Regions from separate parts of the Glutamicibacter sp. 0426 genome, predicted to be linked through region 2. Evidence: predicted binding sites of a transcription regulator. Region 2 holds the regulator's gene; the other holds the start of a gene.
The links. The regulator LexA, encoded in region 2, represses DNA repair genes until DNA is damaged. The targets are predictions, from matches to a motif close to TCGAACANNTGTTCGA.
Positions count from the first base shown of each region.

Region 1: a site for LexA is predicted at 3,414-3,429, ahead of BKX98_RS03755 (DUF6504 family protein). Genes of this name have one in related genera too.

Region 1 is NZ_MPBI01000001.1:784,991-790,963, forward strand. Features, by position in the region: gene BKX98_RS03735 (SOS response-associated peptidase) at 1-545, shown strand, start outside; gene BKX98_RS03740 (hypothetical protein) at 542-1,066, opposite strand; gene BKX98_RS03745 (MBL fold metallo-hydrolase) at 1,167-1,796, opposite strand; gene BKX98_RS03750 (S-(hydroxymethyl)mycothiol dehydrogenase) at 1,796-2,881, opposite strand; gene BKX98_RS03755 (DUF6504 family protein) at 3,469-3,777, shown strand; gene BKX98_RS03760 (DNA polymerase III subunit alpha) at 3,814-5,973, shown strand, end outside.
Region 2 is NZ_MPBI01000002.1:564,023-569,995, forward strand. Features, by position in the region: gene hflX (GTPase HflX) at 1-1,034, shown strand, start outside; gene BKX98_RS08125 (ATP-dependent DNA helicase) at 1,027-3,024, shown strand; gene BKX98_RS08130 (glycoside hydrolase family 76 protein) at 3,135-4,214, shown strand; gene lexA (transcriptional repressor LexA) at 4,271-4,990, opposite strand; gene BKX98_RS08140 (LysM peptidoglycan-binding domain-containing protein) at 5,249-5,602, shown strand; gene BKX98_RS08145 (histidinol-phosphate transaminase) at 5,683-5,973, shown strand, end outside.

The DNA of each region.
Region 1 (5,973 bases), on a different contig from region 2:
GGCTGGTGCCAGGCTGGGCGAAGGAGCTTTCGGTCGGGGTGCGTGCCTTCAACGCGCGCAGCGAGACGGCCAGCACCAAGCCGACCTTCCGCTCAGCAGTGAAGAAGCGCCGAGCCGTCGTCCCGGTGGAAGGCTACTACGAGTGGAAGAAGGAGGGCAGCAAGAAACGCCCCTTCTACGTGCACCGCGAGGATGGAAAGCTGATCTTCTTCGCCGGCCTCTATGAATGGTGGAAGGACGAGGACGGATCCTGGATTCTTTCCACCTCGATCATGACCATGGACTCGCCTTCGGCTGAAGAACCAGGGGTGCTTGGCGAACTTGCCGGCCTGCACGACCGCTTGCCCATTCCGCTGGGCAAGGAGATGATGGGCCGTTGGATGAACCCTGCCGAGGAAGATGGCGAAGGGCTGATCGAGCAGATTCGTGCAGAAGCGTTCGATGTGGCCTCAGAATGGACCATGCATGAGGTCGACACCGCTGTCGGCAATGTGCGCAACAACTCTCCGGAGCTGATCGAGGCGCACAGCAACTCGCTGTTCTAGCGCTGGTGCCGGGCGGCGTGCTGCACCATCCAGGCGCCGTTGGCCATGGCGAATACTGCCAGCCCCAGTCCCATCAGCCGCCGCGCGGCAACGCCCGCCGGGGACGTGGCCAGCGAGGACAGCTGTGCGTGCGTCAGCGGCTCGTAGGCGAACCAGCCCAAAGGCACCGGTTGCAGCGTATCCCAGATCTTCAACCCGGCCCCTGCCAGGAACAAGGCCAAGGCGAGCGCGGCCAGGATCCAGGGCACGGCTCTGAGGGGGCGCACCGCCAGGATGCGGCGCATCAGGAGGATCCCGGCAGCCAAGCAGAGGGTGACGACGCCGAAGAACACCAGCGCTCCTGCGGCAAGGAGCACTGGGCTCGGCGACTGCGAGATCGCTCCGGCGGCCGAGGAGAAGCTATCTGCGGCGGTGGCCACAGGTTGGCGGCCGTCGTGCCAGATCAAGACGAGGCCGCAGAGCAGGGCGGCAAGGCCGCCATAGCCTGCCGTTCTCTGGATCCGCAAATGCGTTTCAGGCATGGATTCATTATTCCATCGATGGTGCGGGAAACAAGGATGGCGGCAGCAGCCGGCCCGCAGGCCGGCTGCCGCCGCCATTTGGTGGAATCGCTGTCGCGGGTCAGTGCCCGCGCTTGATCCATTCATCCAGGTTCGGCGCTTCGGCACCGATGGAAGTGGCATCGCCGTGACCGGTATTGACCACCGTTTCGGCTGGCAGCACCAGCAGCTTGGTGCGGATCGATTCAATGATCGTCTCGAAGCTGGAGTAGCTGCGCCCGGTAGCACCCGGTCCGCCGTTGAACAGGGTGTCGCCGCTGAACAGCACGCCGAGGTCTTCCGCATAGAAGCAGGTTGAACCTGGCGAGTGCCCCGGGGTGTGCAGCGCGGTCAGCGAGGTGCCGGCGATGGTGAATGAATCGCCTTCGCTGATTTCCGCGTCCACGTCGCGCTCCGGGTAGACAGCTTCCCAGAGCATGCGGTCTTCCGGGTTCAAGAACAACGGTGCATCAACGGCGTCGGCGAATTCGCCGGCGGCGCGGATGTGGTCGTCGTGCCCGTGGGTCAGCAGCACGGCCATGACTTCGCGCTCGCCCACGGCTTCGCGGATCTTGGCAACATCGTGTGCCGGGTCGATCACCATGACCTCGGAATCATCGCCGATGATCCAGACGTTGTTATCGACATCCCAGGTGCCGCCATCCAGCGAGAAAGTGCCGGAGGTGACGACGTTCTCGATGCGGGCAGCCATTAGAGCTCCACCACCGAACGCAGCACGGTGCCTTCATGCATCTTCTTGAACGCCTCTTCGATTTCATCGATCTTGATGCGTTCCGTGACGAAGGAGTCCAGATCCAGCCGGCCGAGCTTGTACTGCTCGACAAGCATCGGGAAGTCGTGGCTTGGCAGGCAGTCGCCGTACCACGAGCTCTTCAGCGAGCCGCCTCGGCCGAAGACGTCCAGCAGCGGCAGCTCGAGCTTCATCTCCGGGGTCGGGACGCCCACCAGCACCACGCGGCCTGCAAGATCGCGGGCGTAGAAGGCCTGCTTGTAGGTTTCCGGACGGCCTACAGCATCGATCACCACATCGGCGCCGAAGCCGCCGGTCAGTTCCTGGATGGCTTCCACGGCGTCGACCTTGGCGGAATCCACGGTGTGGGTGGCGCCGAAGGTCTTCGCGGTTTCCAGCTTGTCAGGGTTGACGTCCACCGCGATGATGGTGGTCGCGCCGGCCAGCTGCGCGCCGGCGATGGCGGCGGCGCCGACGCCACCGCAACCGATCACGGCAACCGACTCGCCGCGCTTGATTTCACCGGTGTTGATTGCCGCGCCGATGCCGGCCATGATGCCGCAGCCGAGCAGGCCGACGGCTGCCGGATCCGCTTCTTCATCCACGATGGTGCACTGGCCGGAGTGGACCAGGGTCTTCTCGGCGAAGGAGCCGATGCCCAGGGCAGCCGACAGCTCGGTGCCGTCCTCGAGGGTCATCTTCTGGGTGGCATTGAACGTGTTGAAGCAGTACTTCGGCTCGCCCTTGGCACAAGCGCGGCACTGGCCGCAGACTGCACGCCAGTTCAGGATCACGCGGTCGCCGACCTTCACGTTGGTGACGTTCTCGCCGATCTGGCTGACGACTGCGGTGGACTCGTGGCCCAGCAGGTAGGGGTACTCGTCGCCGATGCCGCCGAGCTTGTAGTGCAAGTCGGTGTGGCAGACACCGGTGGTGAGCACGTCGACGACTACTTCTCCGGGACCCGGGTCCGGAACGATGATGTCGACGACCTCTACCGGCGCATCCTTGGCGCGGGAAACAACGGCTTTGACCTTATGAGGCATGGGATTTAGCTCCTGGAACGATTGACTGTTGCTGTCTCGATGCTATCGGTGTCCTCGGCGCTTATGGAACATTCGTGACACAATGACGCAGGCTGTTTCGCCCAGAGCCAATTTGCGCAGGTGCACCACGAGTTTCCCGGAACGTATGTGACGGCGCAAGGGCTGCGCCTCGGGCTCAGGCTCCGCTGAGCAGGAGGACGGCACCGAGGGCGGAAACCAGTGCCCGCGCCGAATTGGCCTTGATCCACTGTGGTGCATAGAGCTCCCAAGCCAGCGACCTGCTGCTCCAGCCGCCGATTGAGCGGAACGTTGGCTCCGAGGGTGAGCGGGGCACCGTTCCCATCGGGCTACATCGCCAAACTGCGCCTGGCCTTGGCCCATGATGCGCTGCTTGCCTGCGATGTCGGATGTTCCTCGCCCTTTCGTTTATCGCGGCCTTTCGCAGGGCCTATTCAGCCAGCTCATCGACGCTGCGAGCCGCTGCGCTCGGCTAACCCAAACTGTCGGTCGCGCTGACTAGTGTAACTGTCATTCGAACACGTGTTCGAATAGAATGGTTCTACTAGGTAAGGAGTGCGCACGTGGGGATGTTCACCGAGTCGATCGAGGTGGCTCGCGCAGCGAATGGGATGCCGTTGCGCGTGACCTGGCAGGGGCAGGACTACCGCTTGGTGGCTGAACCGCAGCGCTGGTTCGAGCGCCGCAAATGGTGGGATGAGAACCTGCGGATTCCCCGCGGAGCCGGTGCGGGGATTGCCGACTACGAGATGTGGCGCCTGCAGCTGGTCGCCGTGCGTGGATCCCGCCAAGTGCACAGCGTCGATGTGAGTTTTGATGCGCAAACTGAACGGTGGCGCCTGGTGCGCGTGCATGACTCGCTGGCCCGCAGCGCCTGATGTGCCGGCAGGGGAACATATTTTCGAAGGACATCCATGAGCTTCACCCATCTGAACGTCAGTTCTTCATACAGCGCCCATTACGGCGTCTCGCACCCAAAGCAGCTGGCCCAGGCGGCCAAGGCGCAGGGGGCGCAGATGCTCGCGCTGACTGACCGGGATGGGCTGTACGGGACGGTCAAGCATGTGACAGCCTGCATGGCAGAAGGGCTGCACCCGATTCTCGGGGTGAACCTTGCGGTGCTCGATAGCCACGGGGAAACCCAGGGGCGGATTGTCCTGCTGGCCCGCGGGCGCTGCAACGGTGCGGGATATGCAGCGCTGTGCCGGGCCATCACCCTCGCGCATGGCACTGCGCACGGCGTTCCGGGGCTGGAAGCCGGGCAGTTGGCGCATCTGGGCGCCGGCGGAAACCTGATGATCCTGCTCGGCGGGGAATCGGATGTGGCCCGCGCAATCCTCAAGGGAAACTATGCCCACGCCCGGGCGCTGCTTGCCAGCTGGAAGAAGCGGCTGGGAAAGATGCTGCGCGTGGAGATCACCACGCACCTGTCCAGTCCCGGATCGCGCTACAGCCTCGGCGGAGCAGCCCGCTTGCTGCGCTACGCCCATGAGCGGGGGATCAAGGCCGTCCTCACCAATGCCGTGCGCTACGTAGACCCTGACGGGGCGGTCACCGCAGACATCCTGGACTCGGCGCGCGCCCTGCACAGCCTGAAGAACCTTGACTCCTGCCAACCCAACGGCCAAGGATGGCTGAAAACCCCGCAAGAGATGCGCCAATTGGCCAAGGAAATCGGCCAAGCCACCGAAAGAAGCTGGGCTCAACAGCTGTTGCGGGAAACCGAGGCGCTTGCCGAATGGGCTGCGGCCGACCCGGTAGCCGATCTCGGATGGAAGAAGCCGGTCATCCCCGAAGCCAAGGTCATCGGCCTGCATCGTCCGGCCATGCAAGAACTCACCGAGCGAGTCCACGCAGCGGTGCCCGGGCTCTTGCCGCACGCCAAACCCAGCCTCATTGAAAAACAGCTGGCTCTGGAACTCGGGGTGATCGACCGGCTGGACTTCGCCGGGTACTTCCTGACTGTCGCCGAAACCGTCAACCTCATCACCGAGATGGGAGTGCGCGTTGCGGCCCGCGGCTCCGGTGCCTCCTCGCTGGTGAACTACCTGCTGGGCATCAGCCAGGTGAATCCGCTAGCCCACGACCTCGTGTTCGAACGCTTCCTCTCCGATACCCGCACCACCTTGCCGGACATCGACATCGACGTGGAATCCGCCCGCCGCCACGAGATCTACCGCAAGATCTTCTCCAGCTTCGGCGAAGAGCGCGTGAGCCTGATGAGCATGCAGAACGCCTACCGTGCCCGCGGCGCGGTCCGCGATGCTGGAACCGCCCTCGGGGTGGAGCAGGAGCAGATAGACGAGATCGCTAAGCAGCTGTGGCGCTTCTCCGCATCCTCTTTCCGCGAAGCGCTCACCGAGAAGCCGGAACTGGCAGCATTGGCCGAACGCATTACCGATGACACCCAGCTCGATATCCTCATCGACGCCACCGAACGCCTGGACCGGCTGCCGCGCCATATTTCCATGCACCCCTGCGGTGTGATCCTCTCCGACGCGAGCCTGCTGGACCGCACCCCGGTCCAGCCGTCGGGCATCGGGCTGCAGATGAGCCAGTTCGACAAGCACGACATGGACCTGATGGGGCTGATCAAGCTCGACGTACTCGGGGTGCGCATGCAATCAGCCATCGCCTACACCCTGGAAGAGATCGCCCGCATGCACCCGGACAAGCAGGCGGTCGCGCGCGCCGGAGGGCACGTGGACGACAGCTATATCTCCGCTGCCGGAGCGATCGATCTGTCCCGGGTACCGCTGGATGACGAACCCACGTTCGAATTGATCCGCTCCACCCACACCCTGGGCTGCTTCCAGATTGAATCCCCGGGCCAGCGCGAACTGATCGGCAAGCTCGCCCCACGCGAATTCAACGACCTGATCATCGACATCTCGTTGTTCCGCCCCGGCCCCATGCAATCGAACATGGTCAAGCCCTATCTGGAGCACCGTCACGGTTTCGCTCCGGCCCAATACCTGCACCCGGATCTGATCCCAGCTCTCGCCGAAACCCATGGGGTGACCGTCTTCCACGAACAGGTGCTGCGCATCCTGGATGTGATGACTGGTTGCGGG
Region 2 (5,973 bases):
TGGCGCCATCGCAGCGCCGCGCCCTGGAAGACATCGTCAAGGTCAAGGTCATCGACCGCACCAGCCTGATCCTGGACATCTTTGCGCAGCATGCCCAATCGCGCGAGGGCAAGGCCCAGGTTGAACTGGCCCAGCTCGAATACCTGCTGCCGCGTCTTCGCGGCTGGGGCGAATCGATGTCCCGCCAGGCCGGTGGCCGCGTAGGTGCCGCCGGTGGCGGCATCGGTTCGCGTGGACCGGGTGAAACCAAGATCGAGATGGACCGCCGCCGCATTCGCGACCGCATGGCGAAGCTGCGCCGCGAGATCAAGGCCATGAAGCCTGCGCGTGAAGCCAAGCGTGCCAACCGCAAGCGCAATGCGGTTCCAGCCGTGGCCATTGCCGGCTACACCAACGCCGGCAAGTCATCGCTGCTCAACCGCTTGACCAACGCCGGGGTGCTGGTGGAGAACGCGCTGTTCGCTACCCTGGATCCAACCGTCCGCCAGTCGGCGACCGAGGACGGGTTGACCTACACGCTGGCCGATACCGTCGGCTTCGTATCCAACCTCCCGACCCAGCTGGTGGAAGCCTTCCGATCCACGCTGGAGGAAATCGCCGATTCGGATCTCATCCTGCACGTCGTTGACGGGTCCCACCCTGATCCCGAAGGGCAGATCCAGGCCGTGCGCACCGTGCTCGGCGAAGTCGACGCGTTGAACATTCCAGAGATCATCGTGGTCAACAAGGCCGATGTGGCTGACCCGTTCGTTATCGAACGCATCCGCAACCGGGAATCCAACACCGTGGTCGTCTCCGCGCACACCGGTGAAGGCATCCAGGAGCTGCTCGAAAAGATCAGCTCATCGATTCCACGCCCCGGCATCCAGCTTGAGGTGCTCATTCCCTACAACCGCGGGGATTTGATCGCCAAGCTGCACCAGAGCGAATCAGAGATCTTGGAAAGCGAACACCTGGAGGAGGGCACCCGGATGATCGTCAAGGTGCGCGATTCCCTAGCTGCAGAGTTGGAGACCTTCAACCTTCATGGATAAGCAAGAGCAGGCCCTGGGGCTCCTGGAGGCCGCGGTCACTTCCATGGGCGGTGCCATGCGCACCGGCCAGCAGGAAATGGTCAAGCATGTGGTCAGCGCGCTGGAAGATGAAAAGCACTTGCTGGTGCAGGCAGGCACCGGCACCGGCAAGTCGATGGGCTACCTGATTCCGGCATTGGCCCACGCGCAGACCAGCGCCAAGCCGGTGATCGTCTCCACCGCGACCTTGGCGCTGCAATCGCAGATTGTCGGCCGTGACGTGCCGCGGTTGCTCGAATCGCTCAAGGGCAAGCTCTCGCGCCCGATGGATGTGGCCCTGCTCAAGGGACGCTCGAACTACCTGTGCCAGTACAAGCTCGGCGGCGGGTACCCGGATGACGAAGGCACGCTTTTCTCGATGGATGAGCCGGCAGCTCCTGCCGGCACCACCTATTCGCCGTTGGCCAGCGAGGTCATGAAGCTGCGCGAATGGGCTGAAGAGACTGAGACCGGTGACCGCGATGAGCTGGTGCCCGGGGTCAGCGACAAGGCGTGGAAGCAGGTCTCGGTTTCGGCCATGGAGTGCTTGGGGTCGCAGAAGTGCCCGATGGCTGATGAATGCTTCTCGGAGATGGCTCGTGCCCGTGCCGCGGAGGCGGACGTGGTCATTACCAACCACGCCCTGCTGGCGGTATCGGCCTTCGAGGGGCTTTCGGTCCTCCCGGACTTCGAAGTCGCAATCATCGATGAGGCCCACGAACTGCAAGACCGCGTGACCAGCTCGGTGTCCGGGGCGCTCTCCGCACGCATGGTGCTCACCGCGGCAGGCGGCGCCAAACGCCATTGCGGAGTGAACGTGGACGAGATGGTCAAGGCGGCGAACCGCTTGGAGAAGTCGTTGACCGGTGTGCCCACGGGACTGCTGGAACATGGCCTGCGCGAAGACATGGGCATCGCCCTGAACGACATCGTGGAACAGGCCCGGCTGGCGTTGGCGCTGTCCAAGCCCGAAGCCAATGCACCGGCTGACGGCGGACGACAGACCGCCCGCTCCCAGCTGCAGGCGGTGATGGACGATGCGATTCGCATGCTCGAATCCGAAGAGCGCCGCGAGGTGCTGTACACCACCCGTCCGCGGGAGTTTGTCGAAGGCCGGGGCTACGTCGAAGCTGACGAGACCCAGCCAGCCACGTTGAACGTTGCCCCGTTGTCCGTTGCCGGCAAGCTGCGCGAAGGGCTTTTCGACGGGCGCACGGTCGTCTTGACCAGCGCTACCTTGGCTATCGGCGCGCAGTTCGACTCGGTCGCAGGCTCCCTGGGTCTGATGGGCGCCGGGGCTCCGTCCTGGACCGGCGTGGACGTCGGCAGTCCCTTCGATTACCCGAAGCAGGGCATCCTGTACGTAGCCAAGCATCTGCCCAAGCCGGGCCGCCAACTGGCCGCCGAGACGCTGGATGAGATCGAGGATCTCATCAAGGCCTCCGGCGGCGGTGCACTGGCTCTGTTCACTTCGAAACGCTCCGCCGAAGAAGCGGCAAGCATCTTGCGCGAACGCCTGGACGTGGAGATCCTGTGCCAGGGCGAGGGCAGCATGAAGTCGCTGGTCGAGCAGTTCAGCAGCGAACGCGACACCTGCCTGTTCGGAACCATGACCCTGTGGCAGGGCGTGGACGTGCCAGGAGATTCCTGCCGGCTGGTCATCATCGACAAGATCCCGTTCCCGCGCCCGGACGATCCGATCTCCAAAGCCCGTTCCGAGGACGTGGCCAAGCATGGCGGCAACGGCTTCATGCAGGTGGCCGCCACCCATGCGGCGATTCGCCTGGCCCAGGGCGCTGGACGCCTGATTCGTTCGGTCGGGGACAAGGGCGTGGTGGCGATCCTCGATTCGCGCATGGCCACTGCACGGTACGGCAGCTTCTTGAAAGCGACGCTGCCGCCGATGTGGCCGACTGTCGACAAGAAGGTCATCACCGGAGTTCTCCAGCGCTTGAACCCGGACGGGAAATAGCCGCAGCCAGAGCATGAACTTGAGCTGTCCTTGGACTTGGGGCAGCTCAAGTACTTTAAGCACTATCAGCAGGATGGTTGGATATGCACTAAGGTCTGTGAGAAGAACTGATGCCGCGTGAACCGGAAGGCACCATGGAGTCCATGCAGGAATTGGCACACCAAGCCGCCATCGACACCCACCAGCGTTTCGGACGGCGCCTCTTGCGGCTGCCCGGAACCTGGATTGGGCAGAGCTACAGCAGGGCGCACCGGTTGCGCGACGGAAGCTTGCTCAGCGATCTCAATGGCTGCGCGCACCCGTTTTCGGAGTGGAACTATTGGTGGCAGGCGCATTATCTGGATGCCATCATTGATGACGGCCACTCCTATCTGGCCGCAGGCGACGCGGAATCGGCGCGTGCCGAGCTGGCCCGGGCCAATCATCTGTTGCGTGGCATTCGAATTCGCAACTTCGGGATGCTGCCCAACTACTTCTTCGACGATATGGCGTGGCTTGCCTTGGCCAGCGGCCGTCTGGCGCAGTTCACGCTGGCCGTGAGGGGAGAAGGAAACCACGCTGCTCAGACTGCAATGCGGGTGCTGGGAGAACAGCTTCAAGCTGGCATGGACGAGGTGCTGGGCGGCGGCCTGTACTGGTCGAAAAAACGGGATTTCAAGAATACGCCGGCCAATGCGCCGGCGGCACTGTTCTTCGGCCGAACCGGACAGAAGGACACCGCACGGCAGGTTCTCCAATGGCTGGAGAAGAACCTGTTCAGCGCCGAGCGTGGGCTGTATTTGGACGGGCTGCGGTTGGCCAGCCAGGGGCATACGGTGGAGCCAGCGATCTATACCTATAACCAGGGCACGGTGCTAGGCGCGTTGCTTGAGCTTGGCGAGCCAGCCGATCTGGCTCACGCCCAGGTGCTGATCGATGCGACCACGCACTCGCTGTCTTCCGCGGCCCGAGTACTCGCGTTCAACCGCGGGGGAGACGGGAACCTTTTTGCCGGAATCCTGTGCCGGTATCTGGCCCTCGCCGCGAAAGATCACCGCTTGGAAGCACCAAGCAGGGAGCAGGCCAGGCAACTGGTCACGGCAACTGCAGGCCATCTGATCGACCAGGAACCGCGCCGGCTCTCGGCGGCAGTCCAGCGCTGGATGATCTTCGCCGCGGCCGCCCAGATCGAGCTCGAGGCCGGCGAGTAGCTGATTAAACGAAAATTGCGCTGGTGCCAAGCACCAGCGCAATATCCACACGAAATCTAGAGTGAGCGCATGACCGAGACGACCCGTCCCATGATCTTTGCTGCATCACCCAAAATCGGTTCGTAGCGCGAGTTCTGTGGAAGCAGCCAAGTATGCCCATCACGCTGCCGGAAGGTCTTGACGGTCGCTTCCTCGTCCAGCAGGGCTGCGACGATGTCGCCGTTGTCTGCCGTCTGCTGTCGGCGGACAACTACCCAGTCGCCATCGCAAATCGCGGCGTCAACCATTGAATCGCCGGAAACCTTGAGCATGAACAGTTCCCCGTGGCCCACGAGCTGACGAGGCAACGAGAAAACATCTTCGACGGACTGTTCTGCCAGGATCGGACCGCCAGCAGCAATACGGCCAACCAGCGGAACCATGGTGGTGTCAGCAGAAGTGCTCAGCTCAATGATCTTGGCGTCTTCGCTGGCAGCCGGCTCGACCGGCTCCGAGACCTCGGCCTTTTCGGCATCGTCGGACAATTGCAGCGGAAGCAGGATTTCCATCGCGCGCGGACGGCGTGGGTCTCGACGGATATAGCCGAGCTTTTCCAACTGGCTCAACTGGTGGGTCACGCTCGAAAGACTCTTGAGTCCGACAGCGTCGCCAATCTCACGCATCGATGGCGGATAACCGTTCTTGCCGATAGACCGCTGGATCGTCTCAAGGATCTTCTTTTGGCGAATCGTCAGCGAACGTGCATTCGATCGGGGAGTGCGTTGTGATGCTGACATGAGATTTTGCCTTCCCTAGCAATCATTCGAAAGTTTGCGTGTCCAAACTGTCGGAGCTAGATGGTGAGATGTTTTCATTGCTCGTCTACTTCGAAATCTTAGTAGATAAGCGAGCTTCTTTCAAAGATTTGTTCGAAAACTTCTGGACAAGTTCCGCGAATCTCTGTTAGAACAGATATACGAGGTTCGAACAAGTTTTCGAATCCGTTCTTTCGAATAAAAATTCGCATCACTTGAATTTCTTGAGGAGACAACGTCATGGCTACCGTCGCACTTGACTCAGATCAGACCCAAGCGCCGCTGAAAATCCGCATCAACCGCCGCGGTTGGGCTGTGCTGGTGGGGATGCCCGTTTTCGCACTCACGATCGCTGCTGCTTTCTTCTTCTCCATGTTCGCCTCTGACGCGCATGCCGCGGCAGAAGATCCTGCTGGGGTTGGAACCATCGATGTCACCGTGATCCCCGGGGATACGCTATGGAGTTTGGCTCGCGACTATGCCACCGGTTACGACGTGACTTCCGCAGTTGGCCACATCGCGGAGCTCAACGCCTTGGACGGCAGCGAAATCCAGGTTGGAGATACCTTGTCGATTCCGGTCATTGCCGGCTAGCTTCCCCCGCTGTCTAGAGTTTGTTACCTGCAGCCGTAGCGGATTCACTGGCGGACTCGCTGCGCACGTAGACTTGATGCGTGAATGACCGCAGTGAACTTTTGAGTCAGCTGCCCTTGCGTGAGAATCTCCGCGGGCTATCCCCTTATGGCGCACCGCAAATTGACGTGCCGATCCAGTTGAACGTCAACGAGAACACCCATCCGTTGCCACCGGTAGTCGTAGACGCCATTGCCCAGGAAGTGGCCAAGGCAGCGGCAACTCTGAATCGCTATCCCGACCGCGAGTTCACCGAGCTTCGTGAACTTCTTGCCGATTACCTCGGCCACTCGCTCACCAAGGAGAACATCTGGGCCGCGAACGGTTCGAAT